2 regions of the Streptacidiphilus sp. EB129 genome follow, and region 1 is predicted to be linked to the other one. Evidence: riboswitches for the same ligand, from Rfam matches in the RefSeq annotation. Region 1 holds a riboswitch; the other holds the start of a gene.

Region 1 (15,555 bases):
AGGACGAGGTCTATGTCGTCGTCAGCGGCCGGGCGTACCTCACCGTCGGTGACGAGACCACCACCGTCGGCCGGGGCAGCGTGGTCTATGTGCCGGCCGGCCAACCGCACCGCTTCCACCACATCAGCGAGGACCTGCGGGTGCTCGTCGTCTTCTCGCCCCCGGAGCGCTGAGCTGTGACCACCTCCTCCTTCAGTCACGAGTTGTGGGAGTCCGGCGAGGCGGTGTACCGGGAGATCCTGGAGCACCCCTTCCTGCTGGGGCTGGCCGACGGAACACTCCCCCGCGCCGCCTTCCGCCACTTCGTGGTGCAGGACTCGCACTACCTGCGCGACTACGCCCGGGCGCTTGCCGTCTGCGCCGCGAAGGCGCCCACCGAGCAGGACGTCCGCGCCTTCGCCGACGACGCCGTCGGTGCGCTCGCCGCCGAGCAGGGAATGCACGCGGCCTTCATGGACGATCTCGGCACCGGCGAACCCGGGGGCGACGCCGAGGTGCTGCCCGCCACCCGCGCCTACACCAGCTACCTGCTCGCCACCGTCTACGGCGGCTCCTTCGCCGAGGGCCTCGCCGCGGTGCTGCCCTGCTACTGGATCTACGCCAGGGTCGGCGCGGAACTGCTGGCGAAGTCGTCCCCCGACCCGCTCTACGCCCGCTGGATCGAGGCCTACGGCGACGAGTCGTTCCAGTCCGTGGTCCGCAGGGTGCTGGAGCTGACCGACCGGATCGGGGCCGAACTCTCCCCCGCCGAACGCCGCCGCGCGGCCCAGCACTTCGCGCTGACCTCGCGCTACGAGTGGATGTTCTGGGACGCCGCCTGGCGCGCGGAGCGCTGGCCGGTCTGAGGGGCGGGCCCCGATCCGGGCCCTGGTCGGCCCCTGGCCTGCTGATCGGGGACTTATCCGGGTCTTCTCAGGGGTCCTGGACGCCCATCGGCGCCCGCCGCAGCCGTACGATCGAGTCACGGAAACAGACAGACGGGCCCGGTGGCCCCGAGGCCCCGGGACACCCCGTGGGGGAGGACGGACATCATGAACGACATCTGGAAGGCACTCCCCGGCTGGGTGCGCAACATCGTGGTCCCGGTCGCGGTCGCGATCGTCGCACTGTGGCTGGTCTTCGCGGTGCTGGGCGTGGTCCTCGGCATCGTCGGCTGGATCTTCAGCTGGGTGATCCGGCTGCTGGCGCTGGTCGCACTGGGCGCGGTGGTCGTGATCCTGGTGAAGAAGGCCTCCCGGTAGCACCGGCGGCAGGCAGCGCCGGCGGCGGCCGGCACGGCCCAGGCGACAGGCCCCAGGCGGCAGTCGACAACGGAGACCCCGTACCGGACAGATCCGGTACGGGGTCTCCGTGTTGTCCACCGACCAGTGGTCAGCTGTGGCCGTCGTCGGCGGCGTCCGAGTGCACCGGGATCTGCTCCGCCCTCGGCCGGCCGTTCGGCGAGACCGACTCGTGCGCCGGCTGCTCCTTCATCTGCCCCAGCAACTGCCGGGCCAGCCCCAGGCCGGTACCGCCCATGGTCAGCGCCTTGGCGAACATCTCGCCCATGCCCTCGGCCCCGTTGAGCAGCACCATGTGCTCCACGTTGCCGAACGCCGACGCGCCCGCCCTGACGATCTCCGGCCAGTTCTCGGCCAGTTGCTGAGCCACGACCGCTTCCTGGTTCTCCGCCAGGGCGGCCGCGCGTGCCTGGATGGCCTCGGCCTCGGCCAGACCCAGGGCCCTGGCCGACTCGGCCTCGGCCAGCCCCTGCGCCTTGACCGCCTCGGCCTGCGCCAGGCCCCGTGCCTTCGCGGCGGCGGCCTCGGCCTCACCGGCGGCCCGGGTCGCCTCGGCGGACGCCAGCGCATGCGCCTTCGTCGCCTCGGCATCGGCCAGCGCCGCCGTCTTCACCCGGGTCGCCTCGGCGGCGGCCCGCAGCTCGGTCTCCTGCGCCTGCGCTTGGGCGGCGGAGATCCGCGCGTCACGCTCGGCCTCGGCCACCGTGCGGGTCTGGTAGGCGGCGGCGTCGGCCGGCTTGCGCACGTCGATCTGCAGCTGCTGCTCGCGACGCTGCGCCTCCAGCTCGGCGACCCTGGTCTCCTGGACCACGACCTCCTGCTTGGCGGCGGCCTCCGCCAGCGGCCCGGCCTGCCGGGAGGAGGCCGCGGCCTTCTCCATCTCGGCGCGGTAACCCGCCTGCAGGATCTCGCTGTTGCGGGTGGACTCGGCCTTGCGGGCGTTGGCCTCCTGCTCCGCCTGGGTGGCGGCGCGATCGGCCTCGGCCTGCGCGATCCGGGCGTCCCGGTGCACCGCCGCGGCATGCGGGGCGGCCAGGTTCTTGATGTAGCCGGTGGGGTCGAGGATCTCCTGGATCTGCAGCGAGTCGATGATCAGACCCAGCTTCTCCATCTCGGTGCCCGAGGCCGCGCGGGTCTCGCCGGTGAGGCGCTCGCGGTCGCGGATCATGTTCTCGACGGTCAACCCGCCGACGATGGACCGCAGATGACCGGCGAACACGTTGTGCACCCGGCTGCCCATGGCCTTCTGCTGGTCCAGGAACCGGCGGGCCGCGTTGGCGATCGACACATGGTCGTCGCCGACCTTGAAGATCACCACGCCGCGGACCCGGACCGGGATGCCCTGGCTGGTCACGCACTCCACGTCCAGGTCGGCCTCGTTGAGGTCGAGCGACAGCCGGCGGACCACCTGCAGGCCCGGGGTGACCAGGGTTCCGCGTCCGGTGACGATCCGGAAGCCCATCCCGTCGTCCACGCCCGCGGTCTTGTGCTTGGAGCCGGAGATCACGAGCGCCTCGTTGGGCTCGGCCACCCGCCACATCATCTTGAACAGGACGACCAGGATGATCAGGGCGACGACGACCGCCCCTGCCACTACGCCGATGAACATCGGCACATTCCCCCTTCTGCGTCACCGAGCCCGTGGCTGCGCGATTGTGCAGGGTTGCGCGGGCCAACGGTGACCGAACGGCAGTGTGCACCCACTCCTCCGGCGGGGGGAAGGCGGGGTGGCCGTCTTTGCCGGGGGTTGGTGGACGCCACCGTGGCGGCGCTGGAACGGGAGTGGCGAAAGGTGGCTCAGGAGGGCTGCCGTGGCTCAGGACAGCAACTGCGCCACATAGACCGTCCGCGGCGGGTGGTACTCCTGCACGACGACCACGGACCCCACCGGGATCCGCTCCCCCGGAACAGCCGGGTGGGCCAGGAACGCCTCCGCGCCGCCGCGCACCGCGATCACCACCTCGCCGACCAGTCCCGGCCCCACCGTTCCGGTGACCCGTCCCTGCCTGCCGACCATCGTCGCGCCCCCGCTTCCCTGCCACCGGTGTCATCCGGATCGTCCTGGTGGATCTCCCCGGCCGGAGCGGACCCTACTCCCGTGCAACCTCCCCGCCGCCACTGCGGTGTGTAGGGCGGGACGTGTCGAGGGCGGCGAGGGAGAGGGACGGGACCATGAGCAGGAGATCACGGGGGAGGGCACTTCTTGGACGACGGCTGCGGCCGGTGGTCGGGGTCCGGGTGACGGATCCCCCGCAACCGCTGCGGAACCATGTGACGGTGACCGTCCACGGAGCCGGCGGTACGGTCCTTGCCAGGCTCTGACGCACTGTCGCTCGACCTGGTCGGAGAGCCGGCGGTCCGGGCCGGGCGGGGTGAACGCATCGAGAGCGCGAGGAGCACGCAGGTGGGGCAGACCCAGGTGGGGGACCTGGACTTCGAGTCGTTCGCGGCCGCGCGCTGGGGCCGACTGGTGCGCACCGCGTATCTGCTGACGGGGGATCACCACGAGGCCGAGGACCTGGTCCAGGCCACGCTGGCCAAGCTGTACCCGGTCTGGTCCCGGGTGCGGCGCCTGGACTCCCCGGACGCCTATGTGCACCGGTCCCTGGTCAACAACAACCTGGGCCGCTACCGGCGGCGCCGGGTACGGCAGTTGCTGACGCCCATGCTCCCGGACAAGGCTGAGCACCGCTCCGACCTGGTCCAGGTCGAGGAGCGCTCGACGCTGCTCCAGGCACTGGCGACGCTGCCGCCCAGGCAGCGCGCTGCCGTGGTGCTGCGCTACTGGGAGGACCTGAGCGAACAGCAGGTGGCCGAGGCCCTCGGATGCTCGCCCGGGAATGTGAAGTCCCAGGCCAGCAGGGGGATTCGGAAGCTGCGGGAGCATCCGGCTCTCGCCGAGTACGCGATCCCGGCCACGGTGGCGCGAGGAAGGAGGGAGGAGCGATGAGCGACGGTTTCGCCGGATACGGAGACGGCGTGCGCGACGTGAACGGCGCGCACGACCGGGACGGCGGGGGCGATGACGGTGGCGGTGCCGACGGTGAGGGCGTGCTGAGGCGCGCGCTGCAGCACACGGCGGCGGCGGTCGCGCCGTCCGACTGGTCCGCGCAGACCGGTCCGCTGCGGCTGCGGATCCAGCGACAGCGCAGGCGGCGCAGGGCCATGGTGGCGCTGGGGGTCGGGCTGCCGCTGCTGGCCGTGGCGGCCTTCGGCGGGTCGGTGCTGACCGGGGCGCGGGGCGCCGGACCTGTACGGGTGGCGCCGGCGGCATCGGCGCCGGCGCACCGCGCGACTCCCACGCCCACGCCCACGCCGACTGGGGCCGTGCTGCCGGTGATCGTACTGAGGCCGGGGCAGCGGCTGGACTACGGCCATGGCCTGTGGTCGCAGTTGACGGCTACCGGCGTGTGCGACGGGGACCAGCACGGTGCCTACGGCAGCTGCAAGAGCGTGGTGGACGGGAATCAGCAGCAGGGTTCGGTCAGTCTGCAGAAGACCGGGGACACGACCGGGACGCTGTACCGCCCGCTCTACATCGGCAGCGGCAGGCCGGTACGGATGACCGCGACGGTGGGCTCGACCGGGAAGACCTACGAGCTGCGGGTCGCGACCCTGAGCGGAAACCAGGGCTATGCCATCGGCTTCGGCTGGGGCCCGCCCGACCTGCGGACACCCCCGCAACTGCTGCGGAACGACGTCACCATCGTCGTGTACGGCGCCGACGACGTGGTGCTGGCGCGAAGCTGAGGACCGCGCAGCCGCTGATCGCCGGGGTCAGCGGCGGTGACGGCGGCGTTGCGGGGGGACGGCGTCGCCGCCTGGGCCGGGCTTCCGGCCGTCCCTCGCGGCGACCAGCGCGGCCAGGGCCGTGGTCAGCGGCACCGAGGCGATCAGGCCGATGCTGCCGACCAGGGTGCGCACCACCTCCTCGGCGACGATCTCGCTGGTGGCGACGGTCCACACGCCCTTGTTGGAGATCGAGAAGAGCAGCATCAACGGCAGTGCCGCGCCCGCGTAGGCCATCACCAGGGTGTTGACCGTCGAGGCGATGTGGTCCCGGCCGATCCTGATGCCGGCCCGGTACAGCGCCCGGGCACCCATGGTGGGGTCGGCGGCGCGCAGCTCCCAGACCGAGGAGGCCTGGGTGACCGTCACGTCGTTGAGCACTCCGAGCGAGCCGATGATCACACCGGCCAGCAGCAGGCCGGGGAGTTTGATCCCGGCGTAGAGCGAGTGGACCAGCGCGGTTTCGTCGGAGGTGTTGCCGGTCAGATGGGTGAGCCCGATGAAGACCTCGCCGAGGACGCCGATCAGCGCCAGCGAGGCCAGCGTGCCGATCACCGCCACCGAGGTGCGGGCGGACAGCCCGTGGCAGAGGTAGAGCGCCAGCAGCATGATCGCGCCGCCGCCGACGCAGGCCACCGTCAGCGGGTCCTCACCCTTGAGGATGGCCGGCAGCACGAACAGCGACAGCACCGCGAAACTGATCGCCAGGGCGACCAGCGCGGCCAGCCCGCGCAGCCGGCCGACCAGCACCACGGCGACGGCGAAGACTGCCGCGAGGATCTCCAGCGGCAGGGTGCGGTCGGCGTCGCCGATGGAGTACTGCAGCTCGGGGGGCGCGTTCGGCGAGTAGTCCAGGATGACCTTCTCACCCGCGCTGTAGACCGCCGTCTGGTCCGGGGTGAGCGTCTGGGTGACAGTCCTTCCGCTGTCCTTGCCGCTGGTGACCTGCACGGTCACCAGGGTGCAGGCGTTCTGGGCGGCGGTGCCGGTCGCGGTGCCGCCGGCGTCGCAGGGCGCGGACTTCGTCGCGGTGACCGTGCCGCTCGCCGTCGGCTGGTCGAAGCCGATCCCGGTGGAGGCGTGCGCGGGCAGCGGGCCCGGCCACAGCAGCGCCATTCCGGCCACCACGGCGACGGCGAAGGGCACCAGCACGGCCGCGATGATCCGGCGCAGCCGCCGGGAGGCCGGGGTCGCCGGACCGTGGTCGTGGCTGTGGCCATGACCGTGGTGCTGGTCCGAGTGGGGGGTGCTGGTCTCAGCCACGGGAGGGGGGTCCTTCCGGTACGCGCGCAGTGAACCGTACCGGACCGGCCTGTCCGGTGGCTGAGAAGCCCCACTGGCCAAGGGCGGCCCGGGGTCGCTACGGTGTCGACATCTCGATTGCAGACGCGGGAGCTCGGAGCACCGGGCTGAGAGGGCGCTGACCGCCGTACACGGAGTTGTACGGCAGCTGCTTGCGCCGACCGCACGAACCTGACCGGGTAATGCCGGCGTAGGGAGAAGTGGGTCTCATGACCAAGCACGACGCACAGCAGAACTCTGCCTCCAGCACCGGCACCGGGTACCCGACCCCGGCCTGGCGCAAGGCGTACCGCACGGGCTCCCGCCCCGACCTGCGCGTCCCGTACCGCGAGGTGCAGCTGAGCAACGGCCGCACGGTCCCGCTGTACGACACCTCCGGCCCGTACACCGATCCGGCGTACGAGGCCGACGTCCGACGCGGCCTCCCGCCGCTGCGGGACAGCTGGATCAGTCAACGCGGCGACATCGAGGAGTACCACGGCCGCGAGGCCCGCCCCGAGGACGACGGTCTCAAGCACACCTCACCGCGCGGCGGACTGGCCAACCTCGACGCCGTCTTCCCCGGCCGCCCGCGTCGCCCCCGCCGGGGCCGCGACGGTGCGGCGGTGACCCAGCTCGCGTACGCGCGGCGCGGGACCGTCACCGCGGAAATGGAGTTCGCGGCGCTGCGGGAGGGGATGGACCCGGAGACCGTTCGCGCGGAGATCGCGGCGGGCCGGGCCGTGCTCCCGGTGAACGTGAACCACCCGGAGGCCGAGCCGATGCTGATCGGCAGCCGCTTCCTGGTGAAGATCAACGCCAACATCGGCAACTCGGCGGTCACCTCCTCGATCGAGGAGGAGGTGGAGAAGATGTCCTGGGCCACCCGCTGGGGTGCCGACACCGTCATGGACCTCTCCACCGGCCGCAACATCCACACCACCCGCGAGTGGATCCTGCGCAACTCCCCGGTCCCGATCGGCACCGTGCCGCTCTACCAGGCCCTGGAGAAGGTGGACGGCAGGGCTGAGGAGCTCTCCTGGGAGGTCTACCGCGACACCGTCATCGAGCAGTGCGAGCAGGGCGTCGACTACATGACCGTGCACGCGGGCGTGCTGCTCCGCTACGTCCCGATGACGGCCCGGCGGAAGACCGGAATCGTCTCGCGCGGCGGCTCGATCATGGCGGCATGGTGTCTGGCACACCATCAGGAGAACTTCCTCTACACCAACTTCGAGGAACTCTGCGACATCCTGCGCGGCTACGACGTGACGTACTCGCTGGGCGACGGGCTGCGCCCGGGCTCCATCGCGGACGCCAACGACGAGGCGCAGTTCGCGGAGCTGACCACGCTCGGCGAGCTGGGCCGGATCGCCCGGTCCCGGGACGTCCAGGTGATGATCGAGGGCCCGGGACACGTCCCGATGCACAAGATCAAGGAGAACATGGACCTGCAGAAGGAGATCTGCGACGAGGCCCCGTTCTACACCCTCGGCCCGCTGACCACGGACGTCGCCCCCGGCTACGACCACATCACCTCGGGCATCGGCGCCGCGATGATCGCCTGGTGGGGGACGGCGATGCTCTGCTACGTCACCCCCAAGGAGCACCTGGGCCTGCCCAACCGCGACGACGTCAAGACCGGCGTGATCACCTACAAGATCGCCGCCCACGCGGCCGACCTCGCCAAGGGCCATCCCAGCGCCCAGGACTGGGACGACGCGCTGTCCGACGCCCGCTTCGAGTTCCGCTGGGAGGACCAGTTCAACCTGGCCCTCGACCCGGAGACGGCCCGCGACTTCCACGACGAGACCCTCCCGGCCGAGCCGGCCAAGACCGCGCACTTCTGCTCCATGTGCGGCCCGAAATTCTGCAGCATGAAGATCTCACAGAACATCCGCGACGAGTTCGGCGCGGAGCTCGACCCCGAGGCGGGGATGAAGGCCAAGTCCGAGGAGTTCGCCGCCCAGGGCAACCGGGTCTACCTGCCCCTGGCCAACTGACCGGCGGCAGGTAACGAACAGCGCCCGGGGCTGGAGGGGAGCCCCGGGCGCTGTCGTGGGACTTGCCGGTGGTTGTCCACAGGCCCTTCAGTGTGGACAGGGCCTGTGGACAACCGACTCAGTGGCGCTTGCGGCGGCGCTGGGCCGGGATCCTCCCGAGGCCGAAGCCCGGGAGCAGTTGGGCCATGCCCTGGCGCAGCTCGGACATGTCCGAGCGCATGGCCGACATGTCGCCACGCAGCTCGCGGACGTCCTCGCTGACGCCGCAGAGCTGCTCGCTCATCGCGCCGATGATCCGGCTGTTGGCGTGCAGCCGCTGGTCGACGGACTCGGCCCAGGCGGACCAGTCCATCCATCGTCCCTGGTCAGGGTCGGGCCCGGACCAGAAGTACTGCTCGGGGACGGGCGCCTCCGGGTGGGTCCGGAGGTACTCGTACTCGTCCCAGCACGGCCCCGGTCCGAGCCTCCGCTGCACCGGCGGAGGGGGCGGGAACGCGGGCTCGCGCCGCGACGCCTCGGCGTCGAGGAGGTAGCCGCGGACCCTGCGGGCGACCTCGCTGTCGCGCAGCAGCATCGCGACGTTGAGGACGGCTCGGCGCGGGAATAGGGCCGCTGACCTGCTCCTCGACGACCGGATCCCACAGACTGTCTTGAAGACAGTCAGTTCCTGACCGGTGAGCACGCGGTATCCGTTGGAGTTCAACTCGTCGCGGTGGTCGGTGCAGAGGCAGTAGATCGTGTTCTCGGTCACCTCGAAGTAGTCGGCGACCATCTTCGTGGTGACGTGCAGGTCGTCCGGGAGCATGACGAGGACCTTGACCTTGTCGAGGGCCTCGGTGCGGGTGCTGACGCTGTCGCGCAGGGCGCGCGACTCCAGCAGGGCGATCTCGGGTGGCATGGGTGTGCCTCCCCTTTCGCTTGAGTCGGGGAAATGACTGGGGTGCCCCCAGGCCGGGGCTCAGCGCCGTCCCACCCGGACGGTCAAGGGCACGAGTCGCCGTCGTCCACTCATCCCATGGGCCGAACCGAATCGGCCAACTCTCACAGTCACCACTCGCCGCGTCATCTCACCCAAAGTGCTCGTGCGCACTCTGGGCAACGATCCGATCGTCGTACGGTTACGCCTTCCGAAGGATTTCCCGAGAGTCTGTGCGGACGGCGAAGGTCTTGCGGACCGGCTCTGCGGGCGGGTGTCCGACCAGCGGATATTCGGGCGAAGGAAGGGGTGGGGCCGCCTACTCTGGGGGCATGAAGATTGGAATTGTGGGTGCCACGGGTCAGGTCGGCGGCGTCATGCGCCGGATTCTCGACGAGCGGGACTTCCCGGTGACGGAGCTGCGGCTGTTCGCCTCGGCCCGCTCCGCCGGTCGGGAGCTGCCGTGGAAGGACGGCGTGGTCACGGTCGAGGACGCCGACACGGCCGACTACTCCGGCCTGGACATCGTGCTCTTCTCGGCCGGTAAGACGGCCTCGCTGGCGCTGGCGTCCAAGGTCGCCGCCGCCGGGGCCGTGGTGATCGACAACTCCTCCGGCTGGCGGATGGACCCGCAGGTGCCGCTGGTCGTCTCCGAGGTGAACCCGCACGCGATCGCCGACCGCCCGCGCGGCATCATCGCCAACCCGAACTGCACCACCATGGCGGCCATGCCGGTGCTGCGCCCGCTGCACGAGGAGGCCGGGCTGGTGGCCCTGGTGGTGGCCACCTACCAGGCGGTGTCCGGGAGCGGCCTGAACGGGGTCGCCGAGCTGCAGGGCCAGGTCGACGCCGTCGGCGCCAAGGCCTCGGCGCTCACCCACGACGGTGCCGCGGTCGAGTTCCCCGAGCCGCAGCAGTACGTGGCGCCGATCGCGTTCAACGTGCTGCCGCTCGCGGGGTCCATCGTCGACGACGGCCGCAACGAGACCGACGAGGAGCAGAAGCTCCGCAACGAGAGCCGGAAGATCCTGGAGATCCCGGAGCTGAAGGTCTCCGGCACCTGCGTCCGGGTGCCCGTGTTCAGCGGCCACTCGCTGCAGATCAACGCCCGTTTCGCACGGCCGGTCAGCCCCGAGCGGGCCCGCGAGCTGCTCGCGGACGCGCCCGGTGTCGAGCTGTCCGAGATCCCGACCCCGCTGCAGGCGGCCGGCCAGGACCCGTCCTACGTCGGCCGGATCCGCGCCGACGAGACCGTGGAGCACGGGCTGTCGCTCTTCGTCTCCAACGACAACCTGCGCAAGGGCGCGGCGCTGAACGCGGTGCAGATCGCGGAGCTGGTCGCGGCGGAGCTGACGGCGGCGCGCACCGCCTGACGCGCCGTCTGACGTACCGCCGGGCCCGCGACGGCGGTACGTCGGGCGGGCCCGGCGCCGTCGCGGGCCCGGCCCGCTGCCGGCTCCGCGGCTTCGGGGTCAGGTCTCCTCGGCGTCCGGGTCGTCGGAGTTGGGGAGGAAGCGGGAGCGCCGGGTCGGTACCGTCGCGGTGCCGTTGCGGCCGGCGCCGGTCCGGGGTTCGATCGGGCCCGGCGAGTCGTAGCCCGGGCTGGTGAAGCCCGGACTGGTGAACTGGGGCTCACTCTCCTCGGTGGGCTTCACCTCCTCGCCGCGCTCGTCGGTGATCCGCTCCGGCCCCGGGCTGGTGAAGCCCGGGCTGCTGAAGTGCGGTTCGCCCTCCTCGTCCGGTTCGGTGTCCTGCCCCTTGTCGTTGGTGATCCGTTCCGCGCCCGGGCTGGTGAACCCCGGGCTGGTGAAGCCCAGCCGGGGCCGCTGCCGGACCAGGCTCACCCCCGTCGGCCTGGGCGCCGACGCACGCGGCGTGGTACCCAACTGGGCCAGCAGGTAGGGCAGCAGCGCGCGGTCGCGGAGCGCGCTGTGCCAGGTCTCCCTGGCTGTGGCGAGCTCCGCGTAGAGCTCGGGGTTGCGGCCCTCGGGCGGTGTCGAGGCGTCCCGGGCGGCGGTGAGCAGCAGTCCGATGATGTCCGCGGCGATGGAGGCCGCGCAGACCACGGCGGCGACCAGCCCGGCGGTGACCAGCTGCTGTCCCAGCGACATCCCGTCGGCGCGGAAGCTGTAGCCGAGGAGCAGCAGGACCAGGGCGCTGAGGCCGGACAGGATCGGCAGCAGCACCGCGATCAGCGGCACCCAGCCGGCGCGTTCGGCTGCGGCCAGCGGGTTGTCGGGCCCCTGCCACTGAGCCGGGTCGTCGCCGCCCACGCGTTCCCAGTCGGGGACCGGCATACTGCGGCGGGCCTGTTCGCGCAGCTCCACGAAGTAGGTGTACTCCGAGGCGGCCACGGCGGAGACGCTGGCCAGGTCGGTCATCGCCCGGGTGTGCAGCTGCTCGGCGTTGAGGCCGCCGGGCGTGCGGCGCAGGGCGGCGCGGACCTGCTCGTTGTGGAGCAGCTCCTCCACGATGCGTTCGTAGTCGAGCTTGTCCTCGGCGTGCAGGTAAGGAGCGCTGTCCATGGTTTCCACCTATACATCCCCCGTCTGCTCCGTGGCCGGCCCGTGCTCGGGGTGGACGGAGTGCGTCGGGTCGCGGGCCTTGGCGGATATCTCGATGGTAGGGGTCGGCTCTGACGCGGTGACAGTCGGTTTTCGGTTTTCTGTGGTTTCTGCGTGCTTTGGGGCCCCTGGTGCCTCCGGCACATGCCAGCGGCGATGATGACGTCGGGTCAGGCCAGCGGCAGCCGGGCGATCAGCAGTCGGCCCTCGCCTTCGAGGGTGACGCCGCCGTCCATCGCCACGGCCAGCTCGTCCGCGTACACGTGCGGGCCGCTGACCTGGTGGGCCGGGCGGCCGTCCTCGGTCCCGGTCTCGCCGAGCAGGTACGGGATGGGGCTGTGCCCGTGCACCACGCGGTGGCCGCCGTAGGCGTCGAGGAGTTCGTGCGCGGCGACCGGGCCGCTGTCGCCGCGGAAGGCGAAGCGCTTGGTCATCCGGCGGAAGCAGTCCCACCACTCGTCGCCCTCGCCGCGCTGCAGCACCCCGTGGATCGCGTCGTTGACCGCGTCCACCGAGTCGCCGTACTCCAGGTAGGCGGTGGTGTCGGAGTGGATCAGGAGATGACCGTCCTCGATGGCCATGGCCGGCAGCCGGCTGAGCCAGGCGACATGGTGGTCCTCCAGCCGCTCCATGTCGGAGGGCTGGCCGCCGTTCAGCCGCCAGGCCGCGAGGAAGGAGGCGGTGCCGGCGCTGGACTGGACCGACTCGTCGCCGAAGCGGTCCGCGCCGAGCAGCAGCAGTTCATGATTGCCCATCAGCGCCCGGCAGTAGCCGCCCGACGCGGCGGCCTCGGCGGCCAGCCGCATCACCAGGTCGATCACGCCGATGCCGTCCGGGCCCCGGTCGGTGAAGTCGCCGAGGAACCAGATCCGGGCCCGGCCGGCGCACCAGCGGCCCTCGGCGTCGATGATGCCCTCGGTGTGCAGGCCGTCCAGCAGTTCCTGCAGGTAGCCGTGGACGTCGCCGACGACGAAGAGCGGGCTGTCGTCCTGGTCGGCCCCGGCCTCATGGCCGGTCGGCCGGGGGTCCGGGGGGGTGTGCGGGCGGGCGGCCGGGGGGCCGGCCGCCCGGCTCGGCGGACCGGCCGGAGCCGCTCCGTGCGGGTAGGGGTCGGGAAAGCGGTTCGGACTCCCGGGCGCTGCCGGCGGACCGCCCAGCGGCGCGGCCGGCGCGGGCGGAACGGCAGGTGCGGGCGGCGGCCCGGCATGGCCGAAGACCGCCGCTCCGGGTGCCGCCGTGGGGACGGCTGTGGGGACGGCCGCAGCGGCCCCCGTGGCGCGCGGCGGCGGGGCGAAGAAGTCGTACGAAGTGGACCCGTCGTCCTGGATGATCGCCCCGTGGGGGTCCTCAGGCGTACCGGGGCCTGGGTCCGGCAGGTCAGGCCGGGCGTACAAGGGTCCACCTGTCATTCGCCCATCATAGGAAGATGCTCTTCGCGGCGTGGGCACCTGGGGCGGATCAATCCGCTGGGGCGGGCCTCTGGGCGGCTGGATCGTGGTGGTTTGGGTGGGTTTCCCTAGGTGCTCAGATGGTGCTCGACAGGTGCTCCGGCAGGGTCAGTCCTCGCCGGGGTCGCGCGGCGGGCTGACCGTGGTGCGCGGCGGGCGGCGCTGGGAGGACCGCCGCACGATCAGCTCGGTGGGCATCAGCTGCCCGGTCGGGTGGTCGCCGCCGACGGCGGTGCCGGTCCCCTCGATGGCGTCGATCAGCAGGTTCACCACGGTGGTGCCGATCCGCTGGGGCTTCAGCGACAGCGTGGTGATCGGCGGCTCGGTGGTCGAGTAGACGTCGCTCTCGCTGCAGCAGACCAGCAGCAGTTCCTCCGGGACGCGCAGCCCGTAGCGACGGGCGGCGGCGAGCAGGTCGGTCCCGTTGGGATCGAACAGCCCGTACACGGCGTCGGGCCGGTCCGGGCGGGCGAGCAGCCGGTCGGCGGCCACCGCGCCGGCGCAGGGGTCGTGGGCCGGATAGGCCTCGTACAGCGGTTCCTGGCCGACCCGGTGGCACCAGCCGAGGTAGGCCTCGGTGCTGAGCCGGGTGTAGGTGTCGGTGCTGGTGCCGGTGAGCAGGCCGATCCGGCGGGCCCCGGCCTCGGCCAGATGGTCCAGGATCCCCATCACGGCGGCGGCGTGGTCGTTGTCGACCCAGGCGGTGACCGGGCAGTTGCCCGGCTTTCCGTCGCTGACCACCGGCAGGCCCTGCCGGTAGAGCTCGGCGACCATCGGGTCGTGGTCGGACGGGTCGATCACCACGGTGCCGTCCAGGGCGACATTGCCCCAGACGTCGTGGCGGGAGGTGGCCGGCAGTACCACCAGGGCGTAGCCGCGGGTCAGCGCGGCGGAGGTCGCGGCCCGGGCCATCTCCGCGAAGTAGGCGAACTCGGTGAAGGTGAAAGGTTCCTGGCCGTAGGTGGTGACCGTGAGGCCGATCAGGCCGGAGCGCCCGGTGCGCAGGGTGCGCGCGGCGGCGGACGGGCGGTACCCGAGGCGTTCGGCGACCTCCCTGACCTTGCTGCGGGTCTCGTCGGGGAGGCGGCCCTTGCCGTTGAGCGCGTCGGACACGGTGGTGATGGACACCCCCGCTGCTGCGGCGACGTCCCTGATGCCCGCACGCTCCATGCGCCGTGCCTGGGTGGGGCGCCGGCCGCTCTGGTTGGCTGCTGCTGCTGTCATGTCGGCACCGATCGTATGGCTCAATGCCGACAGTAGGTCAGGGTCTGGGTGGTAGCTCCGCAGATACGTTTCTCCATGAACATTTATCTCGTTTGCCCTTACTGTGCCGCCCAGTTGATGCCGATTGCCTGCGTTTCGTCCACGCACCGGTGGTGTAGCCAAAGAAGCACTCCCTGCACACGGGTGGAACATGTCACTCGCACGGGTGAGATATGGCCGATCGGCTCGTATGGTGATCTCGACCGAGCTCTACGCGAAGTGAAGGACGACCACGGTGAGCGAGACCCCACGGCAGCAGCAGGGCCCGCGCCTGCGCGAGGCACTCCGCGGCATCCCCGCGTACAAGCCCGGCAAGCCGGCGCAGGGCGCCGACGGCGGGCCGGCATTCAAGCTCTCGTCCAACGAGAACCCCTACCCGCCGCTTCCCGGGGTGCTGGACGCCGCCGTGGCCGCGGCCGGTTCGTTCAACCGCTACCCGGACATGGGCACGGTCGCGCTGATCGCCGAGCTGGCCCAGCGCTTCGGGGTGCCCGAGGCGCACATCGCCACCGGCACCGGCTCGGTCGGCGTCGCCCAGTCGCTGATCCAGGCCACGGCCGGGCCCGGCGACGAGGTGATCTACGCCTGGCGCTCGTTCGAGGCGTACCCGATCATCACCCAGGTGAACGGGGCGACCTCGGTACGGGTCCCGCTGACCGACGGCGACGTGCACGACCTGGACGCGATGCTGGCGGCGGTCACCGAGCGGACCCGGCTGATCTTCGTCTGCAACCCGAACAACCCGACCGGCACGGTGGTCCGCCGCGCCGAGCTGGAGCGTTTCCTGGACGCCGTGCCCGCCGATGTCCTGGTGGTGCTGGACGAGGCCTACCGCGAGTTCGTCCGCGACGCGGAGGTGCCGGACGGCGTCGAGCTCTACCGGGACCGCCCGAACGTGTGCGTGCTGCGCACCTTCTCCAAGGCGTACGGACTGGCCGGGCTCCGGGTCGGCTTCGCGGTGGCGCACGAGCCGGTGGCCACCGCGCTGCGGCAGACCGCGGTGCCCTTCGG
Region 2 (15,555 bases), on a different contig from region 1:
GTCTGGGAGGCCACCCGGCGGCCGCTGCTGGAGGAGCCGCTCCCCGACGACCCGTCAGCCCTGCACCGGGACCCCTACGTCCCGGCCCGGCGCGGCCTCTTCGCCCGCGCCCCGCAGACCCTGGCCGACGTCGCGGCACGCGAACTGCGCCACCCCGGGCTGACCGCCCTGCTGGACGAGTACGCGCTGCGCTTCGGCCTGGACCCGCGCCACGCCCCGGCCTCGCTCGCGTCGCTGCCGTACATGGAGCAGAGCTTCGGCGTCTGGTACGTCACCGGCGGCATGCGCGCGCTCGCGGACGCCGTGCTCCGGCGCTGCCGGCAGCGCCGGGTGGAACTGCGCTTCGACAGCCGGGTCGAGCAGGTCCTCGGCGCCGACCGGGTCACCGGGGTACGGCTGGCCGACGGGACCAGGCTGGAGGCGGACGTGGTGGTCGCCGACACCGACCCGCGGGTGCTCGGCCTGCCCGCCGCCACCCGCGCTGAACCGCTGCCCGGACGGTTCAGCGTGCTGCTCGCGCTGCGCGGTGACCGTCCGGCCGGCACGCCGCACCGCACCGTGGTGCACGCGCCCGACCGCCAGGACGAGCTCGACGCGCTGTTCGGCCCTGTCCCCCGGCTCTGCGCGCGCCCCACCGTTCAGGTGCTTCGGCCGGACGACGCCACCCTCGCCCCGCCCGGCCACGAGGCCGCGCTGCTGACGGTGACCGTCCCCGGCACGGCTCTTCCCGGCACAGCTCTCCCCCGCACGGCCGGAATCCGCACGGCGGGCATCGACTGGAGCGACCCCGCCGTCACCGCGGCCTACGCCGACGCCGTTCTCGCGTACGCCGCCCCCGAGTTGCGCGATCGCCTGCTCTGGCGGGAGCCACGTACCCCCGCCGACACCGAGCGGGAGACCGGCGCGCCCGGCGGCTCGGTTCCGGCGCCGGCGCTGGCCGGAGCGAAGGGCGACTACCTCGCCGCACCCAACCGCGTCGCCGCCCGCCCCGGGCTCTACCTGGTCGGCGGTACCGCGCACCCCGGCGGCGGGCTGGCCCGGGTGGGCATGTCGGCCGCCCTGACGGCCGAGCTGATCGGCACGCCCTGACTCAGCGGTACTGCTGCCAGGTCTCCTGCTGCGGCTGGTGGTTGCCGGCCTGCTGGTGCGGCTGGTGCTGCTGCTCCTGCGGGTACTCCTCCGGCGACTGCTGCGGCTGGTACTGCTGCGCCGGGTCGGCCGGGGCCGGGGACCACTGCTGATGGTCGTACGACTGCTGGTACGGCTGCTGGTAGGACTGCTGCTGGTACTGCCCGTCCTGGTACTGCGGTGTCTGGTGCTGCGGGCTCTGGTACTGCGGCTCGTAGTAGCCGGACGATCCCTCGTACACCGGCTGCTGCTGCGACTGCTGCTCGTAGTACGGCGAGGCCGCCGTGGTCTGCGCGTAGTCGTAGGAGTAACCCTGCTGCTGCTCCGCCGGGTAACCGCCGTAGCCGCCGCCGTCGTTACCCGCGCCGCCACTGCCCACGGCGCTGCCGTCGCCGTATCCGGCGTACTGCTGCGGGTACTGCTGCCCGCCGTGCTCGGCGGATTCGTACCCGCCCGACTCGACCGCCTCGAAGGCCGCCGTCGCGTACTCCGGCTGTGATACCGCCGGCGCCGCCGACTGCGGGACGTCCTCGACCGGCCCGACCTCGCCGACCTGCGGCGCGGACGCGGCCTCACCGGCCTCGGTGACCTGGCCCGCCGGGAACACCGTGCCGAGCAGCGGCACCCGGGCCAGCGCCCCCGGCAGCGAGCCGTCCGCGGAGCGCAGCGACCAGTGCGAGCCGTAGGCGTTCTTCACCGCCCTGGTGACCAGCGCCTGCCCGGCCCCGAAGGCCACCACCCCGGCCCCGATCAGCGGCAGCGACCGCTGCGCCACCCCGGCGACCAGCACCAGGAAGCCCAGCAGCGCCAGCACCCGCCAGTGTGGCTGCGCCCGGTGCTGCAGCAGCAGCTCGCCGAGCAGCCACAAGGCGACCACCGCGAACGCGGCGTACAGCACGGCGAGACCGATGACCGGCACGGTTCAACCACCTCTGCGTTCACGGGAAGGGCGGGCGTTGCCGCACCACCGTACCCGGCCCTGAAGCGGGCCCGGCCTCAGGAGCGGTCGTGCAGGCCGAGGTTCTGGTAGATCTCGGACGTGACGGTGGAGAAGTTCATCGTCATGAAGTGCAGTCCGGGGGTGCCCTCGGCGATCAGCCGACGGCACATCTCGGTGGCGTGCTCGATGCCGATGGCGCGGACCGCGGCGGGGTCGTCCTCGACCGCCAGCATCCGGTCGGCGAGCTGCTGCGGGAAGACCGCGGTGCTGAGGTCGGGGATCCGGCGCAGCGAGCGGACCGTGGTCACCGGCATGATCTCCGGGATGATCGGCACCTCGCACCCGGCGGCCGCGACCCGGTCGCGGAAGCGCAGGTAGTTGTCGACGTCGAAGAACATCTGGGTGATCGCGTAGTCCGCGCCGGCCCGGCACTTGGCGACGAAGTGCCGGATGTCAGTGTCCCAGTCGCTGGATCGCGGGTGCATCTCGGGGAAGGCCGCCACCCCGACGCAGAAGTCACCCGACTCCTTGATCAGCTGCACCAGCTCGGAGGCGTAGGCGACGCCCTGCGGGTGCTTGACCCACTCCCCCAGCGGATCCCCCGGCGGGTCGCCGCGCAGCGCCAGCACGTTGCGCACACCCTGGTCGGCGTAGTGGCCGAGGATGTTGCGCAGCTCGGCCACGCTGTGGTCGACGGCGGTGAGGTGGGCGACCGGCGTGAGCGTGGTCTCCTGGGCGATCCGCCCGGTGATGTTGACGGTGCGGCCCCGGGTGGAGCCGCCGGCGCCGTAGGTCACCGAGACGAAGGTCGGCGACAGCGACTCCAGCCTGCGGATCGCCTTCCACAGCCCGGTCTCCGCCTCGGCGCTGCGCGGCGGCATGAACTCGAACGAGTACGAGCGGGCTCCCTGGCAGAGGAGCTCGCGGATGGAGAGCGCGCGATCGCTGCGGGTGCTGGGGGTGCCGAGGGCCATGCTGGCAGGTTATCCGCGATCCGGACGGAATTCGAAACACCTGTCCACCTGCTGATACGCGGTGCCGTGGAGTGGGCTCAGCAGTCCCGTGGACCCCGCGCGTTACCCTGGCAGTCCCCGTCCGCTCGGAGAACACCGGTGCCTCTGCTCCCCGCCCCGCCCCTCGACGTCGCCCCCGTACCCGCACGGGAGGGGCTGCGGGATACGGGCAACCCCGTGGCCGGCGTTCCGGTGGACGGCGGTCCTGTGGACGGCGGTTCCGTGGAAGCAGCCCCCGTGGACGGCGATCCTGTGGATGGCGATCCTGTGGATGGCGATCCTGTGGATGTGGAGCGGCTGCGGCAGCGGGTCGGCGCGGCGCTCGACCGTTTCCTGGACCGCCAGGAAACGGTTCTCGCCTCGATCTCCCCGCAGCTGGCCCCGGTCGCGGAGACCCTGCGGGACTTCGTGCAGGGCGGCGGCAAGCGGCTGCGGCCCGCGTTCTGCTACTGGGGCTGGCGCGGGGCGGGCGGCAGCGCCCACGACGAGGGCGCGGTCACCGCGTGCGCGGCGCTGGAGCTGCTGCAGGGCGGGGCGCTGATCCACGACGACCTGATAGACCGCAGCGACACCCGGCGCGGGCTGCCCGCGATGCACCGCCGGTTCGAGGCGATGCACGCGGCCGAGGGCTGGCACGGCGACGGCGCGGAGTACGGGGCGGCCACCGCGGTACTGCTGGGTGACCTGCTGCTGGTGTGGTGCGACGAGCTGCTGTGGGACTGCGGCCTCGGCCGCGACGCGATCCGCCGCGCCAAGCCGCTGTTCGACCTGATGCGGACCGAGGTGATGGCGGGCCAGTACCTGGACCTGCTGGAGCCCGCCGCGCCCTGGCCGGCCGGCTCGGACCCGGTGGAGCGGGCCCGTCGGGTGGTGCACTACAAGTCCGCGAAGTACACGGTGCAGCGGCCGTTGCAGATCGGCGGGCTGCTGGCCGGCGCCGATCAGGCGCTGATCGACGCCTACGGCGCGTTCGGGCTGCCGCTGGGCGAGGCGTTCCAGCTCCGTGACGATCTGCTCGGGGTCTACGGCGACCCCTCGGTCACCGGGAAGCCCGCCGGGGACGATCTGCGCGAGGGCAAGCGCACGCTGCTGGTCGCCGAGGCGATGCGGGGCTGCAGCCCCGCGGACGCCCGGCTGCTGGACGACCTGCTGGGCGCGCCGGGGCTGGGGGATCCTGAGGTCGCCCTGGTCCGGCAGGCGATCACCCGCAGTGGCGCGCCGGAGCGGGTGGAGGCCCGGATCGAGGCGCTGCTGCGGGAGGCTCTGACCGCCCTCGACACCGCCCCGGGGCTGGCCCCCGAGGCCCGCCGCAGCCTGCACCGGCTCGCCGCGGCCGCCACCACCCGCCACCACTGACCCGCTCACGCAGGCCGTCGACGGCCGCGCCGCCGGCGGATCCGGCGACGCGGCACGGTACGGCAGTGGGTGCCGACCTGCGGTCGGTCCGCCCCCGGGGGTGGTCCGACCCGGCGGTCCGGGTACGGACCTGCGGTCAGTCGCGCTCGCGGACCCGGCGGGCGAGGTCGACCGCTGCCGCGTGCGGGTCGGCTGCGGCGGTCAGTGCGCGGACGACGACGATGCGGCGCGCGCCCGCGTCGAGCACCTGGTCGAGGTTGCCGGCGTCGATGCCGCCGATCGCGAACCAGGGCCGGTCCGGCGACTGCTTCGCGGCGTACTCGACCAGCCCGAGACCGGGCGCGTGCCGCCCCGGCTTGGTCGGGGTGGGCCAGACCGGGCCGGTGCAGAAGTAGTCCACACCGGGCTCGACCAGTGCGGCGTCCACCTCGGCCTCGGCGTGGCAGCTGCGGCCGATCAGCATCTCCGGCCCGACAACGGCGCGGGCCGCGGGCACCGGCAGGTCGTCCTGGCCGAGGTGCAGCACCTGGGGCCGCGCCGCGTGGGCGACGTCGGCGCGGTCGTTCACCGAGAACAGCTTGCCGTGCCTGCGGCAGGCGTCGGCGAGGACCTCCAGGTACTCCAGCTCCTGCCGGGCCTCCAGGCCCTTGTCGCGGAGCTGCACGATGTCCACGCCGCCCGACAGCACCGCGTCCAGGAACGGGGCGAGGTCGCCCTGTTCGCGGCGGGCGTCGGTGCACAGGTACAGCCGGGCGTCGGCGAGGGCCGCCGTCGCTGCTGCTCCGCTCACAGGGCCATCGCCTGGGCGCGGCGCTTGACCTCGGTGCCGCGGTTCTCGTTCAGGGCCTGCGCGGGCGTGCCGGGCAGCGACGGGTCCTCGGTGAAGAGCCACTCCAGGGCCTCTTCGTCGGTGAACCCGGAGTCGCGCAGCAGCGTCAGCAGGCCGGTGATGCCCTTCACGGTGCCGTTGGGGCCGATGAAGGCGGCGGGGACCATCAGGGCGTTGTTCTCGCCCCGGCGCACGGCGAGGAGGGTGCGGTCGTCGACGAGGCGGCGGACCTTGGTCACCACCAGGCCCCACTGCTCGGCGATGTCGGGAACGGTCATCCACTCGGGAATCAGGGCGTCAATCTTCGGATCAATCTGGCTCACACCCCCAGACTGCCATCCCACGAGCCCTGCGCGCACCATCACGCCACGGTGGCGGCCTTCAGCTGCACCTCGGGGTCGGCCGCCCTGGCCCGGTCGAGCGGGGTGGCCCGCTCGATCAGCCGGCGGCCCTGGGCCAGGTCCCGCGGGCGGTCCACGGCCAGCAGCGCGACCGGCGTGTCCCCGCGCAGCCACAGCGCGCCCCAGCCGGTGGCCTGCGACGGGTCGCCGCGCCACAGCAGCTCGTCGCCGGGACGGTGGTGCCCGGCGTACTGGACCATGCGGCCGAACTGCTCGGACCAGAAGTACGGCACCGGGTCGTACCGCTCGTCGGCTCCCAGTACGTTGGCCGCCGCGACCTTCGCGCCCTGCAGCGCGTTGTCCCAGTGGTGCACGGTGAGCCGGGTGGCGTAGCGGGCGGAGGGGAAGGAGGCGCAGTCGCCGACCGCGAAGACGTCCGGCGCCGAGGTCCGCAGCCGGTCGTCGGCGGCGACGGCGCCGCGCTCGTCCAGGGCGATGCCGGAGCCGTCCAGCCAGCCGGTCTCGGGCCGCGCGCCGATGCCGACCACGACCGCGTCGGCGGCCAGCTCGGTGCCGTCGGTCAGCAGCACCGAGGACTCCCTGACCCCGCCCACCGCCGCCCCGGTACGCAGTTCCGCGCCCGCCTCGGCGTACCAGCCGCGCATCCGCTCGCCGATGTCGGCGGGCAGGGCGCCCGCCAGCGGCACCGAGGCGGCCTCCAGCACGGTGACCTCGCAGCCCAGCTGCCGGGCCACGGTGGCGGCCTCGGCGCCGATCCAGCCGGCTCCGACCACCACGATCCGGGCGCCGGGGCGCAGCGACGCCTTCAGCGCGACCGCGTCGTCGTGGGTGCGCAGCAGCTGCGCGCCGGCGGGGCGGCCAGGCAGCGGGATCGGGTGCGCGCCGGTGGCCAGCACCAGCCGGTCGTAGCGGAGCGTCCCGGCGTCGGTGGCGAGCGAACGGGCGTCGGTGTCCAGTGCCAGGGCGCGCCGGCCGAGCAGCAGTTCCACGCCCATCCCGGCGTAGTCCACCTCGAAACGGGAGTGCTCGGCCTTGCCCAGCAGCACGTCCTTGGACAGCGGCGGCCGGTCGTAGGGGCGGTGCGTCTCGGCGCCCAGCAGCAGCACCTCGCCGGTATGGCCCAGCTCACGCAGCGCCACCGCCGTCTGCACCCCGGCCATTCCGGCCCCGACCACGACGACCCGCTGCTCGCTCATCGGCCCCGCCCGCTCATCGCCGTGCCGCCCCTCGGCACGGACATCCCGACACTGTACGGCTCGGGGGCGGGGCTACAGTGAAGGGGAAACCCACGGGAGCCCGGCGTACCGGGCTGAGAGGGAGACGACAGGGCGGGAGCGCCCCCGGTCTCCGACCGTCCGAACCTGATCCGGGTCATGCCGGCGAAGGGAGCGTGCCACCGTGCCACGTGCTCGAACAGCAGAACCCGCCGGGGTGACGGCCACGTCCGACGTCCTGGTCGTCGGGGGCGGGATCATCGGCCTCGCGGTCGCCTGGCGGGCCGCGCAGCGTGGCCTGGGCGTCACCGTCCTGGACCCGTGTCCCGGGCGCGGCGCCAACCAGGTCGCCGCCGGGATGCTCGCGCCGGTCACCGAACTCCAGTACGGCGAGGAGGCGCTGCTGCGTCTCGGGATCGCCTCCAACACCCGCTACGCCGACTTCGCCGCCGAGCTCAGCGCGGCCTCCGGGCTGCCCACCGGCTACCGCGCCTGCGGCACCCTGGCCGCCGCGCTGGACGCCGACGACCGGGCCGAGCTGCGCGAGCTGCACGACTTCCAGCAGCGGCTGGGGCTGGAGGTGTCCTGGCTGAACGGCCGCGAGTGCCGCCGGCTGGAGCCGATGCTGGCGCCCTCGGTCCGCGGCGGGCTGCTCGTCAGCGGCGACCACCAGGTGGACGGCCGGCTGCTGGGCGCGGCCCTGCTCGCCGCCTGCGAGCGCGCCGGGGTCCGCGTGCACCGGGACCGCGCCGCCGAGCTGACGGTCCGCCAGGACCGCGCGGTGGGCGTCCGGGCCGAGGACGGCACCGAGCTGTACGCCGGACAGACCGTGCTGGCGGCCGGCAGCTGGTCCGGCGAGCTGCCCGGCCTCCCGGCCGGGGCCGAGCTGCCGGTGCGGCCGGTCAAGGGCCAGATCCTGCGGCTGCGGATGACCACGACTACGGGGGCACCGCTGCCCGGCGGCCCGTTCCTGTCCCGCAACCTGCGCGCGGTGGTGCGCGGCTGCCACCTCTACCTGGTGCCGCGCGAGAGCGGCGAGCTGGTGGTCGGCGCGACCATGGAGGAGCAGGGCTTCGACACCACGGTCACCGCCGGCGGCGTCTACGAACTGCTGCGCGACGCCCACGAGCTGGTGCCCGGCATCACCGAGCTCCCCCTGATCGAGACCAGCGCCGGGCTGCGCCCCGGTACCCCCGACAACGCGCCGCTGCTCGGCCCCACCGCGCTGCCGGGCCTGGTCGCCGCCACCGGCCACCACCGCAACGGCGTGCTGCTCACCCCGGTCACCGCCGACGCCCTCGCCGACTACCTGACCACCGGCGTACTCCCGCCCGAAGCCGCCCCCTTCAGCGCCACCCGCTTCTTGGAGAAGCACAGCTCGGAGAAGCACAGCTCGGGCAAGCCCAGCCCCGACAAGCACAGCGCGGAAGCCCACGCACCGGACACCCGCTCGGCCGCCCCCCGCACACCGCTTACCCTCGCACCCGACCGCCGCAGCGCGGACCGCACCCTCACGGAGGCCACCCCATGACGGCACCCCTCGCCATCCGCGTCAACGGCGCGCCGCGCGAGATCGCACCCGGCACCACCCTCGCCGAGGTGGTCGCAGCGCTCAGCGCCGCGCCCACGGGTGTCGCCGCCGCCGTCAACGAGGCCGTCGTGCCGCGCAGCGCCTGGGGCGCGACCGCGCTGTCCGCCGACGACCGCGTCGAGATCCTCACCGCAGTCCAGGGAGGCTGATCAGCCATCATGTCCGACGACACGCTCACCATCGGCGACCGCACCTTCGGCTCCCGGCTGATCATGGGCACCGGCGGCGCCCCCAGCCTGGAGGTGCTGGAGCAGGCGCTACGGCTGTCCGGCACCGAGCTCACCACCGTGGCCATGCGCAGGATCAACCCCACCGCGCGCGGCTCGGTGCTGGAGGTGCTGCGGCGCAACGACATCCAGGTGCTGCCCAACACCGCCGGCTGCTTCACCGCCGGGGAGGCCGTGCTCACCGCCAGGCTAGCCCGCGAGGCACTGGGCACCGACTGGGTGAAGCTGGAGGTCGTCGCCGACGAGCGCACCCTGCTGCCCGACCCGATTGAGCTGTTGGACGCCGCCGAGACCCTGGTCGACGACGGCTTCACCGTCCTCCCCTACACCAACGACGACCCGGTGCTGGCCCGAAAGCTGGAGGACGTCGGCTGCGCCGCGGTGATGCCGCTGGGCTCGCCGATCGGCTCCGGCCTGGGCATCCGCAACCCGCACAACTTCCAGCTGATCGTCGAGCGGGCCGGCGTCCCGGTGATCCTGGACGCCGGAGCCGGCACCGCCTCCGACGCGGCGCTGGCGATGGAACTGGGCTGCGCCGCCGTGATGCTCGCCACAGCGGTGACCCGGGCCCAGGAACCGGCCCTGATGGCCGAGGCGATGCGGCACGCGGTCGAAGCCGGGCGGCTGGCCTACCGGGCCGGCCGGATCCCGCGCCGTTTCCACGCCGAGGCGTCCTCGCCGATGGCCGGGCGCGCCGAGTTCGACCCGGAGTCCCCGGCGTTCTGACCCGGACCCGGTGGTGCCGACTTGTACAGTGCTGCCGACTTGTGACCGGGGTGTCGCCGACGTCGCGTACTGCGCCGCCGCCAGTCGCCGTAAACTCCGTGGGATGGACACGACGCTGCACGACCCCCTTCTCGGGCGGATGCTCGACGCCCGGTACCGGGTCGAGCAGCGCATCGCCGTCGGCGGCATGGCCACCGTCTACCGGGGTCTGGACACCCGGCTGGACCGGGTGATCGCGCTCAAGGTGATGCACGCGGGGCTGGCGAGCGACCCGGAGTTCACCGCGCGGTTCATCCGCGAGGCGAAGGCCGTGGCCCGGCTCTCGCACCCCAACGTGGTCAATGTCTTCGACCAGGGCAACGACGGCTCCGCGGTCTTCCTGGCGATGGAGTACGTGCCCGGCTGGACCCTGCGCGACCTGCTCCGGGACCGCGGCGCGCTGACGCCCCGTACCGCGCTGGACATCATGGAGCCGATCCTGGCCGCGCTCGGCGCGGCGCACCGGTCCGGACTGGTGCACCGGGACGTGAAGCCGGAGAACGTGCTGCTGACCGAGGACGGCCGGGTCAAGGTCACCGACTTCGGGCTGGTCCGGGCGGTGAGCGGGGAGAGCGCGCCGACCACCGGACAGGTCATGGGGACGGTCTCCTACCTCGCTCCCGAGCAGATCGAGCAGGGCGCCGCCGACCCGCGCACCGACGTGTACGCCTGCGGCATCCTGCTGTTCGAGATGCTGACGGGCCGTAAGCCCTATACCGGCGAGACCCCGATGCAGGTGATCTACCAGCACCTGAGCGCCGACGTACCGCCGCCGTCCACCCTGGTCCCGGGGCTGGCCCCGGAGCTGGACGCGATAACGGTCGCCGCCACCGCGCGGGACGCGGGCCGCAGGCCGGCCGACGCGGTGGAACTGCTCGCCGCGCTGCAGCGGATCCGCCGCGCGCTCGCCCCGGCCCAGCTGGACGCCGAGCCCGGCCCGGCCGGTCTCCCGGTCGCCGGGGCGTCCGCCCCGGAGCGGACCACGGTGATGCCCGCCGGGACCGCCGGGACGTTCGGACCCGGTGCCATGCGGCAGCTGCCGCCGGACCTGGTGATGCCCCGCCGCCCCGTCCCGGAGGACCGCCCGCTGCCGTCGCGGGCGGCCGCGGGCCGGCCGCGCCGCCGTCGCGGCTGGGCCATGCCGGCCGCGGTGCTGCTGGTGCTCACCCTGGTGGCCGGTGGCGCCGCCTGGGCGCTGAACGGCCTCTACACCCAGCTGCCGAGCGTGCTGGGCCAGACCCAGGGCGTGGCGACGCAGACCCTGCAGGCCGACGGGCTGACCGTGGCGGTCCGTCAGGACTTCAGCGCCGTCGTCGGCAAGGGCAAGGTCATCGGCACCGACCCGGCCCCCGGCTCGCGGATCCGCAAGGACTCCACGGTGACCCTGGACGTCTCCAAGGGCCCCGACAACCCGACCGTTCCCGACCTGGCCGGCAGGACCCAGGCGGCCGCCGAGCAGGCGCTGAAGGACGCGGGCCTGACGGTGGGGCAGATCAGCCAGCAGACCAGCGGCAACGTCGCCTCGGGCTCGGTGGTCAGCACCGACCCAGCCGGCGGTACCCAGCAGCAGCCGAACACCCCGGTCAACCTGGTGGTCAGCTCCGGCGCCGACCCGGTCGACCTGCCGAACGTGGTGGGCGAGTCGGTCGACCAGGCCACCCAGGACCTGCAGAACGCCGGGTTCACGGTCCAGCTGGACCCGAACCAGGTCTACTCGGACCAGGCCGACGCCGGGCAGGTCGCCGCACAGAGCCCCAGCGGCTCGCAGGCCGCCCAGGGCAGCACGGTGACGCTGACGGTCTCCAAGGGCCAGCAGCAGGCGACCGTCCCCGACGTGTCCGGAATGACCGAGAAGGACGCCAGGAAGGCGCTGGAGCAGGCCGGGTTCAAGGTCCAGGTGATCAGGCTCAACCCGTTCGGCAGCCCGACCGTCCACATCGAGAGCCCCAACGGCGGCTCCCAGGCCGCGCTCGGCAGCAAGGTCACCATCACACTGCTCTAGGGTCTCCCCGGGCGCAGTTCGGCCGTCGGACGGAACGTTCCTGACGGCTCGTCGCAACCACGGCCCCGCCGACTCCCGCCCGCGGGATGCTCCGTAGTATTCGTGCGCATGACCTCACCTGTCGCAGCCGATCTGTTCGACACCATGGCCACGATGCGTGCCATGCGGCGGCTCAGTGCCGAGCCGGTGCCGGACGAGCTGCTGGAGCGGCTGGTCCAGGCCGCCGTCTACGGTCCCAGCGGCTCCAACGCGCAGGACTACCAGTACGTGGTGGTGACCGACCGTCAGGTGATGGCCACGCTGGCCCCCCTGTGGGCCCGCTGCGTGGACGCCTACCTGGCCTCGGCCGGCCGGGCCACCACCGCCGCGATGGACGACGCCGCGTACGAGCGGATGCGGGCGGCGATCGAGTACCAGCGCGACCACTTCGCCGACACCCCGGCGCTGATCATCCCCTGCTACCGGGCCCCCAAGCTGACCGCCGACCTGGACGGGCTGCGCGGCATGGTCGCCCAGCTCGGCACCGCCGGGCTGGGCCGGCTGGCGGCCCGCGGCGGCCGGTTCAGCCTGCTCGCGGAGGCCTCCAGCGTCTACCCGGGCGTGCAGAACCTGCTGCTGGCGGCGCGCGCGCTGGGCCTGGGGGCGAACCTGACCATCTGGCACCTGATGCTGGAGCGCGAGTGGAAGGCCGCCCTGGGCATCCCCTCCGAGGTGCACACCTTCGCGGTCATCCCGGTCGGCCGCCCGCTGGGCAGCTTCGGACCGGTCCGCCGCCGCCCGGTCGCCGACGTCCTGCACCGCGACCGCTGGTAGCTACGCACGGTCCAGGCGGTGCACCACGCTGACGCCCGACTCGCCGGGGGCCGCGCCGCGGGCGGCGTCCGGAGTCCGGGACACCACCGTGTATCCGAGCCGCTGCGGCACCGCGCCGCTGGCCTTGTTGGCCTCGTCGTGGTGGATCTCGACGTGGGTGACCCCGGGCAGCTCGAACGCGGCCCGCGTCAGCGCGGCGACGGCCATGGTCACCAGCCCGCGCCCGGTCCAGCCGGGGTGCAGCCAGTAGCCGATCTCCAGCCCGCCGGGCCCGATCCGCCGCACCAGGCTGGCCGAGCCGACCGGGCGGCCGTCGCTCACGATCGCATAGTTGAACGCCCGCCCGTCCTCCCACTCGTCCTGCGCGGCGACCAGGTACTGCAGCGCGCTGTCGCGGGAGTGCTCGGCCGCCCACGGCATCCACGGCCGCAGGTGGGCGAGGGACTCGACGACGATCCGGTCGAGGACGTCCACGTCCTCGACCCGCCATCGTCGCAGCTCGACCTGTTCGTGCAGGAGGACTTCGACAGGCTGTTCCATGCCCCGATCCTGCCGGGCGGCGAGAACCCGGACAACTCAATAACGACCGAGGTCAGAGCTCGGGGCCCTCGCCGGGGGCCTCCTGGTAGGAGTAGCGCTGCTCGGCCCAGGGGTCGCCGATGTTGTGGTAGCCGCGCTCCTCCCAGAAGCCGCGCCGGTCGGCGGTCATGTACTCGATGCCGCGCACCCATTTGGGGCCCTTCCAGGCGTACAGGTGCGGGACGACCATGCGGACCGGGAAGCCGTGCTCGACCGTGAGCGGGTCGCCGTTGCGGTGCGTGGCGAGCAGCGCGGAGGGGTCGGCGAAGTCGGCCAGCCGGAGGTTGGAGCTGAAGCCGTACTCGGCCCACACCATGACATGGGTGACCTCGGGGGCGGGCGGCGCGAGCTCCAGCAGGGTGGCCGTGGACACTCCGCCCCAGTCGCTGCCGAGCATGCTGAACCGGGTGACGCAGTGCAGATCCGCGGTGACCGTGGTGCGCGGCAGGGTCATGAACGCCTGGTGGTCCCAGCTGTACTTCTCGCCCGAGGCGGTCGCCCCGAACACCTGGAGCTCCCAGCTGAGCGGCTTGAACCGGGGCACCGGCCCGTAGTGCAGAACCGGCCAGCCGCGCTGCAGCCGCTGACCGGGCGGAAGCCGGTCGGCCTGGGTCGGCGGGGTGCCGGTTTCGGGGGCTTCGTGGGCCGTGGCCTGCTCGTTCTCGGACTGACCCATGTCCCCATGGTGACAGATCGACCCTGTGGCGGCGTGAACGGGGTCCGGCGGTGGCTGAGGCGAGTGTGCCCTTACTGGATCTCGGCCGTGCCGGGTGCAACGATGCGCAAATCCGTACTGAACGGCACAGAAAGGGCGCACCCATGCAGGGCGACCCCGAGGTCCTCGAGTTTCTCAACGAGCAGCTGACCGCCGAGCTGACCGCGATCAACCAGTACTTCCTGCACTACAAGATGCAGGAGAACTTCGGCTGGCCGAAGCTCGCCGCGTTCACCCGTTCCGAATCCATCGACGAGATGAAGCACGCCGAGATCCTCACCGACCGGATCCTCTTCCTCGACGGCCTGCCGAACTACCAGCGGCTGTTCCACCTGCGGGTGGGCCAGACGGTCGGCGAGATGTTCCAGGCGGACCGGCAGATCGAGGTCGAGGCGATCGACCGGCTCCGGCGCGGGATCGTGGTGATGCGCGCCAAGGGCGACGTCACCTCGGCGAACATCTTCGAGGACATCCTGGCCGACGAGGAGCACCACATCGACTACCTGGACACCCAGCTGGAGCTGCTGGAGAAGCTGGGCGAGCCGCTGTACCTCTCGACCCTGGTGGAGCAGCCGAGCAGCTGACGGGCCGAAGCCCGGGGTGCGCGGACGCGGGTCAGGCGGCCGCGGCCGGGGCCACCCCGACAGCGCCGGAGTCGGAGTCGATGTCCGAGCCGGTGCCCGTGCCGGGGAGGCCGAGCCGGGCGGCGAGACGGGCGGTGGGGCACGGGCGGGCGCCCTCGTGCCCGAGCAGGGCCTGTATCCGGCGGACGCAGGACCCGCAGTCGGTGCCGGCCCTGCAGCCGTTGGCGACCTGGCGGGGCGTGGTCGCGCCGGCGGCGATCTCGTCGCGCACCCGCTGCTCGGTGACCGCATGGCACAGGCACACGTACATCGCGGTCACTCCAGACGGGGTCGGCGGACGACTGAGGTTCGGCAGGCTGAGGTTCGACAGGCAGCCGGCTGGCAGGTAGCCAAGGCTTACCTTACCCAACCGATGGAAGCACGAAAAGCCCCTCCTGGTTCCGGAAGCCGGATCCAGGAGGGGCGTTCGTCACATCGGGCCCACCGGCCTCGCGGCTTTCAGGTGCGCAGCATCTCCGCGACCAGGAAGGCCAGGTCGAGGGACTGGCTGCGGTTGAGGCGCGGGTCACACGCGGTCTCGTAGCGCTGGTGCAGGTCGTCGACGAAGACCTCGTCACCGCCGCCGACGCACTCGGTCACGTCGTCGCCGGTCAGCTCCACGTGGATGCCGCCCGGGTGGGTGCCCAGCGCGCGGTGCACCTCGAAGAAGCCCTTGACCTCGTCCAGGACGTCGTCGAAGCGACGCGTCTTGTGGCCGGTCGCCGCCTCGTAGGTGTTGCCGTGCATCGGGTCGCAGATCCACACGACCTGGGCGTCGCTCGCGGTGACCTTCTCCACCAGCTCCGGGAGCCGGTCACGGATCTGGCCCGCGCCCATCCGGGTGATGAAGGTGAGCCGCCCGGGCTGGCGGTCCGGGTCGAGCCGGTCGATCAGCGTCAGCGCGTCGTCCACGGTCGTGGTCGGGCCGAGCTTCACCCCGATCGGGTTGCTGATCTTCGAGGCGAACTCGATGTGGGCGTGGTCCAGCTGCCGGGTGCGCTCGCCGATCCAGACCATGTGGCCGGAGACGTCGTAGAGCTTGCCGGTACGCGAGTCGGTGCGGGTCAGCGCCGTCTCGTAGTCCAGCACCAGCGCCTCGTGCGAGGCGTAGAACTCGACGGTGCGGAACTCCTCCGGGTCCACCCCGCAGGCGTTCATGAAGGACAGCGCGTTGTCGATCTCCTTGGCCAGGCGCTCGTAGCGCTGACCGGAGGGCGAGTTGCGGACGAAGTCCTGGTTCCAGGCGTGGACCTGGCGCAGGTCGGCGTAACCACCGGTGGTGAAGCCGCGGACCAGGTTGAGCGTCGCGGCGGAGGCGTTGTACATCCGCTTGAGCCGCTCCGGGTCGGGACGGCGCGACTCGGGGGTGAAGGCGAAACCGTTCACCGAGTCGCCCCG

What was found. Region 1 has a riboswitch for thiamine pyrophosphate ahead of thiC (phosphomethylpyrimidine synthase ThiC). Riboswitches for the same ligand answer to the same signal wherever they lie in the genome.
Region 2: linked by a shared signal. The riboswitch ahead of thiO (glycine oxidase ThiO) and the one ahead of thiC (phosphomethylpyrimidine synthase ThiC) in region 1 are both predicted to bind thiamine pyrophosphate.

What each region holds. Positions count from the first base shown of each region.
Region 1 is NZ_JBGCCS010000015.1:38,430-53,984, forward strand. It holds gene ABH925_RS19550 (cupin domain-containing protein) at 1-173, shown strand, start outside; gene tenA (thiaminase II) at 177-845, shown strand; gene ABH925_RS19560 (hypothetical protein) at 1,032-1,241, shown strand; gene ABH925_RS19565 (SPFH domain-containing protein) at 1,372-2,889, opposite strand; gene ABH925_RS19570 (hypothetical protein) at 3,097-3,297, opposite strand; gene ABH925_RS19575 (SigE family RNA polymerase sigma factor) at 3,700-4,230, shown strand; gene ABH925_RS19580 (hypothetical protein) at 4,227-5,030, shown strand; gene ABH925_RS19585 (YibE/F family protein) at 5,058-6,332, opposite strand; TPP riboswitch at 6,448-6,586, shown strand; gene thiC (phosphomethylpyrimidine synthase ThiC) at 6,581-8,353, shown strand; gene ABH925_RS19595 (hypothetical protein) at 8,472-9,251, opposite strand; gene ABH925_RS19600 (aspartate-semialdehyde dehydrogenase) at 9,602-10,642, shown strand; gene ABH925_RS19605 (hypothetical protein) at 10,742-11,794, opposite strand; gene ABH925_RS19610 (metallophosphoesterase) at 12,004-13,242, opposite strand; gene ABH925_RS19615 (LacI family DNA-binding transcriptional regulator) at 13,390-14,505, opposite strand; gene hisC (histidinol-phosphate transaminase) at 14,780-15,555, shown strand, end outside.
Region 2 is NZ_JBGCCS010000021.1:114,266-129,820, reverse strand. It holds gene ABH925_RS24540 (phytoene desaturase family protein) at 1-1,089, shown strand, start outside; gene ABH925_RS24535 (hypothetical protein) at 1,091-2,047, opposite strand; gene metF (methylenetetrahydrofolate reductase [NAD(P)H]) at 2,125-3,042, opposite strand; gene ABH925_RS24525 (polyprenyl synthetase family protein) at 3,349-4,437, shown strand; gene thiE (thiamine phosphate synthase) at 4,574-5,227, opposite strand; gene ABH925_RS24515 (Rv2175c family DNA-binding protein) at 5,224-5,589, opposite strand; gene ABH925_RS24510 (NAD(P)/FAD-dependent oxidoreductase) at 5,628-6,824, opposite strand; TPP riboswitch at 6,907-7,033, shown strand; gene thiO (glycine oxidase ThiO) at 7,060-8,373, shown strand; gene thiS (sulfur carrier protein ThiS) at 8,370-8,582, shown strand; gene ABH925_RS24495 (thiazole synthase) at 8,592-9,386, shown strand; gene pknB (Stk1 family PASTA domain-containing Ser/Thr kinase) at 9,490-11,427, shown strand; gene ABH925_RS24485 (nitroreductase family protein) at 11,536-12,240, shown strand; gene ABH925_RS24480 (GNAT family N-acetyltransferase) at 12,241-12,780, opposite strand; gene ABH925_RS24475 (sulfite oxidase-like oxidoreductase) at 12,833-13,495, opposite strand; gene bfr (bacterioferritin) at 13,639-14,118, shown strand; gene ABH925_RS24465 (bacterioferritin-associated ferredoxin) at 14,150-14,428, opposite strand; gene ABH925_RS24460 (class II 3-deoxy-7-phosphoheptulonate synthase) at 14,617-15,555, opposite strand, start outside.